2 linked regions of the Polyangium spumosum genome follow. The protein of the gene in region 2 interacts with the protein of the main gene of each other region in a pairwise test. Links are inferred from orthologs where the notes say so. Each region holds a gene or a part of one and is shown on either strand. Other genes may lie near its edges.

Region 1 (3,092 bases), on a different replicon or contig from region 2:
CACGACGCCCGCGCCGAGCACGGCCTCGCGCTCCACGATCACGCCCTCGACCACGATCACGCGCGAGCCGACGAACACGCCGTCCTCGATGATGACGGGCTGCGCGCTCGGCGGCTCGAGCACGCCGCCGATCCCGACGCCGCCCGCGAGGTGGCAGTCGCGGCCGATCTGCGCGCACGATCCCACGGTCGCCCACGTATCGACCATCGTCCCTGCGCCCACGCGCGCGCCGATGTTCACGTAACCCGGCATGAGGATCGCGCCCGGCTCGAGGAACGCGCCGTACCGCACCGCGCCCGGCGGCACGACCCGCACGCCCGCGGCCTCGAGGCCACGCTTGAGCGGGATCTTGTCGTGGAACTCGAGCGGCCCCGCCTCCATGACCGACATCTTCTGGACGGCGAAGTAGAGCAGGATGGCCTGCTTCACCCACGCATGTGTCACCCACTTGCCCTCGGAGACGGGCTCGGCGACGCGAAGCGCGCCACGATCGAGCGCGTCGATCGTCTCGAGGACGGCGCGCTCGTGCGCGGGATCTTTCAGCAACGAGCGGTCGGCGAAGGCGGCCGAGACGAGCGGCGCGAGGGAGTCGGCGAGGTTCGTCATTCCGGGCCAAATAGCACGGAATCAGCTCACCTCGCGCTCGCTCTCGATCGTCACCGTCCCTGCGGCAGCGTCGATCACGAGGCCGAGCTTGGCGCGGCGCGCGGCCACGCGCGCGATGTCGAGGGCGTTCGGCACCTCGCCCCGCGCCGTCACGTTCAGGACGAGCCGCGCCGGCGCGCCGTTCCGCGAAGACGGGCTCAGCCGAACCACGAGACCGCCCCCGGCCGAACGCGCGACGCCGAGCCGCGCCGCCACGGCCCCGCGGCGCGACGCGATCGGCGCGGCGAGCTCCACGAGCCCCCCGAGCACGTGCCGATCGGCCACGAGCCACGAGGGCCGCGGCGCCTCCACCACGATCCGCAGCGCGCCCTCCTCGGCGGCGCGATTGCCGCCGAACCGCTGCTCCAGGACGTCCACGAGATCGAGCTCCGTCGGCGTGGGCGAGACGGCGGCCGCGAAGAACTCCCCGAGGGCGAACGCGTCCCGCAGCTCCGCGCCGTGCTTGCGAACGGCGGCCTCGAGCGCGAGGCGTCGCCGCGCGTCGGAGAGCGGCCCCCCGTCGGCGAGCGCCGCGGCGAGGGCGGCGACACACGCGCCTGCGTGCGCGGCGAGGGCGCGGGCCTGATCCAGGGCCTCCTCGTCGGCAGAGAGCGACGCGACGAACGCTTGTTCGAGGCCGGCGAAGGCCTCGCGCAGCGCCTCGCACGCCGGGACCATCTCGGCCTTCGCCTGGGCGAGGGCGCGAGGCCCGATGCGGCGGGATCCGAGCAGATCGGAGAAACCTTCGAGCGCGGCGAGGCCCTCACGGACCGCGCCGCGCGCGATGGATAACGGACTCTCCGGGCAAACCGGAGGGGTCACGCGCGGGGCGAGACTTCGTACCCGGCGAAGAAATAGGCGATCTCGCGCGCCGCGGACTCGGGCTTGTCCGAGCCGTGCACCGCGTTCTCGCCGACGCTCGCGGCGTACAGCTTGCGGATCGTGCCTTCGGCCGCGTTCGCGGGGTTCGTCGCGCCGATGACCTCGCGGTACTTGGCGATCGCGTCCTCGCGCTCGAGGGCCATGACGACGATCGAGCTGCGCGACATGAACGTCGTGAGCTCGTCGAAGAAGCCGCGGCCTTTGTGCTCCGCGTAGAAGCCTTCGGCCTCGGCGCGGGTGAGGTGAATCCGCTTCATCGCGCGGATGATGAAGCCCTCCTGCTCGAGGCGGGCGATGATCGCGCCCGTGTGGTTCTTCTCGACCGCGTCGGGCTTGATGATGGAAAGGGTGCGCTCCAGAGCCATGAGGCGCCCCTACTAGAAGAAAGAGGGCGTGCGCGCAAGGAAAGCTCGCGCCGCGCCTCGCGATTGTCGGATCGAGGGAGGCAGACCGACACACGGCTCGGCTCGCCCCCGTGCTTTACCGCACGCCACGCGCCTGTCACACAAGGCTGCTAGAGGTGGGCCCACGCATGCCGACGAACGTTCTCATCGTCGAGGACGAGCGCGATCTCCAGCGCGTCCTGTCCTACAACTTCAAGAGTGCGGGGTTCGACGTCGTCTCCGCGATGAACGGCGAGACCGCGCTCCGCGCGGTGAAAGAAGAGCCGTTCGACCTCGTCATCCTCGACCTCATGCTGCCCGACATGCCGGGCACCGAGGTCTGCAAGCGCCTCAAGCAGAACCCGGAGACGGCGAGTATCCCCGTCATCATGGTCACGGCCCGAGGCGAAGAGGTGGATCGCGTCGTTGGCTTCGAGCTCGGCGCCGACGACTACGTGGTCAAACCCTTTTCCGTGCGCGAGCTCATCCTGCGAGCGAGAGCGATCCTGCGCCGCACCGAGGGCACGCCCGCCGAAGGCGCGAAGCTCGACTTCGGCGTCCTGCGCGTCGATCGCGCCGCGCACCGCGCCTGGGTGAACGGCGAGGAGATCACCTTCACCGCGCTCGAGTTCAAGCTGCTCGTCGTGCTCTTCGACCGCCGCGGGCGCGTCATGACCCGCGACGTCCTGCTCGACGAGGTCTGGGGCTCGCACGTCGACGTCACGACCCGCAACGTCGACACCCACGTCAAACGCGTGCGCGAAAAGCTCGGCGTCGCCGGTGACTACATCGAGACCGTACGCGGCGTCGGCTACCGCTTCCGCGCCGAGCCCGGCGAGCTCTCCCCGCCCCAGGACGGATGATCGGCCGCCTCGGCATCCGCGCGAAGCTCATCGCCGCGTCGGTCGTGCTCATGCTGATCGCGGGCTTCGCGATCGAGCGGCTCGGATCCCGCTCGCTCGAGGCGCTCATGATCGAGCGCACGATGGTGCAGCTCACGGGCGAGCTCCGCCTCGCCGAGGACATCGTACGCCGCCGCTGCGAGGCTTCGCCGTGCGCCGTGGGCGACACGCTCGACGAGCTCGCGGACGAGCTCGGCGCGCTCTCGGGCGGGCGCGTCACGCTCATCGCCCCGGGCGGCGTGGTCCTCGGTGACTCCGAGCTCGCGGCCGAGGAGCTCGC
Region 2 (3,233 bases):
CGACATACCCCTCGGACTCGCGCACGAACAGATAAGCCGTCCCCGCGCCCGAGACATCCGGGCCGCTCAGGTAGGTCCCCACGAGCGCGAGCTCACCCGCGAGCGCGGTGGCCATGCCAAACGAGCCGTATTTCTCGGGCTCGGCGGCGAGGAGCTTCTGCTGCATGGCCCAGGTCGTCTCCGCGCGGCTCCACACGTAGGCCGCGCCCGCGTCCTCGGCCCCGTCGTCGTGCCCGGAGGCCCCCACGAGCGCCGTGTCCCCCGCAATGGCCACGGAGGCACCAAAACGATCCTGCTCCCCCGCGTCCTCGGCGGCGAGCCTCTGCTCGAGCGGCCAGGCGCCCTCCGCGCGCGAGAAGACGTACGCCGCGCCGACCGAGATCCCCGCGTCCGACATCTCCCGGGGCGCGCCGATGATCGCGTCCTCGGCCGAGAGCGCGACGGAGGACCCGAAATGGCTCCCGTCCCCGCTCGCGGGCACGAGCGTCTTCTGCAGACCCCATAGCTGTCCCGACGCGTCCCGAACGAAGACATGCGCCGCGCCGGAGTCGACCCCGGCCCCGTCCTCGCGGCTCGCCCCGACGAGCGCGACGCCCCCCACGAGCGCCACCGAGGTGCCGAACGAGCCCACGAGCTCCGGCTTCGGCGATTCGAGCTTCTGCTGCTCGGTCCAGACGCCGTCCTTTCGCACGAAGACGTACGCCGCGCCCGCATATTCGGCCTGGCCGGTCTTGTTCGGCGCGCCGATGATCGCCACGTCCCCCGAGATCGCCACGGAATACCCGAATCCATCCGTCGCCGCTGCATCGGACGCGACGAGCTTCTGCTCGGGGATCCAGACGCCGTCCTTTCGCACGAAGACCTGCGCCGAACCCGCGTTTACCTCCACCTGATCGTCGCTGTGCGCCCCGACGATCGCGGTGTCGCCGTCGATCGCCGCCGCGGCGCCGAACTCCGCCTCCTTCGTCCCCTCGGGCGGCACGAGCTTCTCGCCCGCGGTCCATTCCAGCGCGAGGGCCAGGGCCGCGGTGCGCTCGGACCCGTCGGCCCCGCATCCGGCCACGGCGCCGAGCCACAAAAGCGGGACGAGCCCGCAGCAAAGCACGGATGAAATGGTGCGCATGTGTTCCCCCCGTAATCACGCGCGGGCGGTCCGCACGTGATTCTTGCCCAAAGCAAGACGCCCCAAGGTTTACACTACAAAGAGCGCGCGACCACCCGACTCGCTGGATTCGTGCAAAATCGTGGACGACCGCGTCCGGTTCCGCCGGAGACGGCCCGGCCTCACACCTCGATCACCCGTTCGTCCGTGACCACGACCGGCAGCGGCACGTCCCCCTCGGTCGCCGGCACCTCCGACAGCACCTGAAAATCGTACACCACGCCGATCGCCACCGCCGGCGGGCAGAATCGCGGCAAGGTGCGGTCGTAATACCCCGCCCCATAACCGAGCCGGTTGCCCTCCCCGTCCACGCCGAGCGCCGGCACCACCACCACGTCGACCGCGCCCACCTCCGGCTCCGACGGCAATGGCTCCTGAAACCCGAGCCCGTGCTCCTCCATCGCCGCAGGATCGGCCGGGATCCGGAACGTCATCACCTTCGTCGCCGGGTCGATCGCAGGAAATGCCACGACCACGCCCCGCGCCCGCAGGTCCGCGGCGAGCGGCCGGAGGTCCACCTCGCCCCGCTTCAGGATCGGCCAGAAGAGCGCGACCGCGCGCGCGCCCGAGAGCTCCGGCCGCGACAGGAGCCCCGCGCATATCTTCGCCGACCGCTCGGCGAGCGACTCGCGTGGGATCGAGTTCCGCAGCGCCCGCATCCGCTGCCTGAGCACGCCCTTCGCGCGGTAACGCAGCACGCGCATCGCCTCGGGATCGAAGTCTTCCATCGGCCCGAGGCTACCTCGAACGTCCACGCCGCGCACGCCCGCGTCGCGCGCGCCTCCCCTGCGCGCCCTCGCCGTGGTAACGGTTCTCGAACCGATGCGTCCTTGCGCGATCATCCCTGCTTATCAAGCCTCTCGCACCGTCGCCGAGGTCGTCCGCGCGACGCGGGCCCTCTGGCCCGAGCCCGACGCGGTCTTCGTCGTCGACGACGGCTCGACCGACGGCAGCGCCGAGCTCGCCCGCAAAGCCGGCGCCGAGGTCCTCTCCCACCCCAACAATCGTGGCAAGGGCGCCGCGCTGCGCACCGGCATGAGCCACGCCTTGCGCCGCGGCTTCGACGTCGCGGTCACGCTCGACGCCGACGCCCAGCATCCGCCGGCCGAGGCGCGCCGCATCGCCTTCTGCGACCCCGACCCGCGCGCCCTCGTCCTCGGCGTGCGCGACCTCGTCAAGGCCGGCGCCCCGCGCGCGAACCAGATGTCGAACCGCATCTCGAACTTCTTCCTCTCGCTCTTCAGCGGCCGCCCGCTCGCCGACACGCAATGCGGGCTGCGCCGGTATCCCCTCCAGACGACCCTCTCGCTCGGCGCACGCGACGACGGTTATGCGTTCGAGGCCGAGATCATCCTCCGCGCCGTCGCCGCCGGCGTCCGCATCGTCGAGGTCCCCATGGACGTCGTCTATCCGCCCGAGCACGAGCGCGTCACCCATTTCCACAGCGTGCGCGACCCGGCCCGCATCGTCTTTCGTGTCCTCGGCACCCTCGCCGAGTCGCGCATCACCCCCGCCACGCCGTGACCGAAGAAGGCCCGAAGAAGCCCGCCGAGAGGCCCCGCGCGCGCTGGAGACGGCGCCTCGTCGTGGTGTTCGTCCTCCTCGTCGTCGTCCCCACGCTCGCCCATTTCGGCGTTCTCCTCGGCACGCGCATCGAGCCCCCTGCCATCGCCGCGACGTCCGGCGACGCCGCCGAGGCGCGCCCCGGCCTGCGCGTCCTCGGCCCCGCGTATGCCCGCAAGCGCGGCGCGATCCTCGAGGTGCGCCTCGCGGGCACCCCCGAGGAGATCGGCCACCAGCATTCGCGCCTGCTCTACCCCGAAATGGTGGAGAACGAGGGCACCCTCTACGACCAGTTCCGCCATTATGTCCCCGTCCCGCCGCTCCGCTGGCTGCTCGTCGACCTGAGCCGCCTCGAGTTCCGCCACGTCGACCAGGGAATGCAGGACGAGCGCCGCCGCGAGATCGCCGCCCAGGCCCGCGCCTTCTCGCCCGACCCTTACGACGATTTCCTCTCGACCTACCATCGCTTCGTCTTTTTGCATTCCCTTTACGACATCGCCCTCTCCTT

The links.
Region 1: the proteins of GF068_RS20350 (region 2) and ndk interact in binary tests that used the Escherichia coli proteins (3 or more experiments, as listed by UniProt). The link is inferred for Polyangium spumosum from one-to-one orthologs.

The regions. Positions count from the first base shown.
Region 1 is NZ_WJIE01000002.1:241,794-244,885, forward strand. Bases 179-2,962 are described here. They hold ndk (nucleoside-diphosphate kinase), read right to left. Parts: upstream 1,893-2,962; coding sequence 1,464-1,892; downstream 179-1,463. Other genes in these bases: GF068_RS07045 (2,3,4,5-tetrahydropyridine-2,6-dicarboxylate N-succinyltransferase), read right to left, coding at 179-606; GF068_RS07050 (hypothetical protein), read right to left, coding at 628-1,467; GF068_RS07060 (response regulator), read left to right, coding at 2,060-2,773; GF068_RS07065 (HAMP domain-containing sensor histidine kinase), read left to right, coding at 2,770-2,962. Also shown: more of GF068_RS07045, read right to left, coding at 1-178; more of GF068_RS07065, read left to right, coding at 2,963-3,092. UniProt on the Escherichia coli protein: Major role in the synthesis of nucleoside triphosphates other than ATP. The ATP gamma phosphate is transferred to the NDP beta phosphate via a ping-pong mechanism, using a phosphorylated active-site intermediate.
Region 2 is NZ_WJIE01000005.1:715,020-718,252, forward strand. The notes cover bases 88-3,012. They hold GF068_RS20350 (5-formyltetrahydrofolate cyclo-ligase), read right to left. Parts: upstream 1,891-3,012; coding sequence 1,285-1,890; downstream 88-1,284. Other genes in these bases: GF068_RS20345 (FG-GAP repeat protein), read right to left, coding at 88-1,123; GF068_RS45225 (glycosyltransferase family 2 protein), read left to right, coding at 1,985-2,686; GF068_RS20360 (C45 family autoproteolytic acyltransferase/hydrolase), read left to right, coding at 2,683-3,012. Also shown: more of GF068_RS20345, read right to left, coding at 1-87; more of GF068_RS20360, read left to right, coding at 3,013-3,233. UniProt on the Escherichia coli protein: Involved in the removal of 5-formyltetrahydrofolate.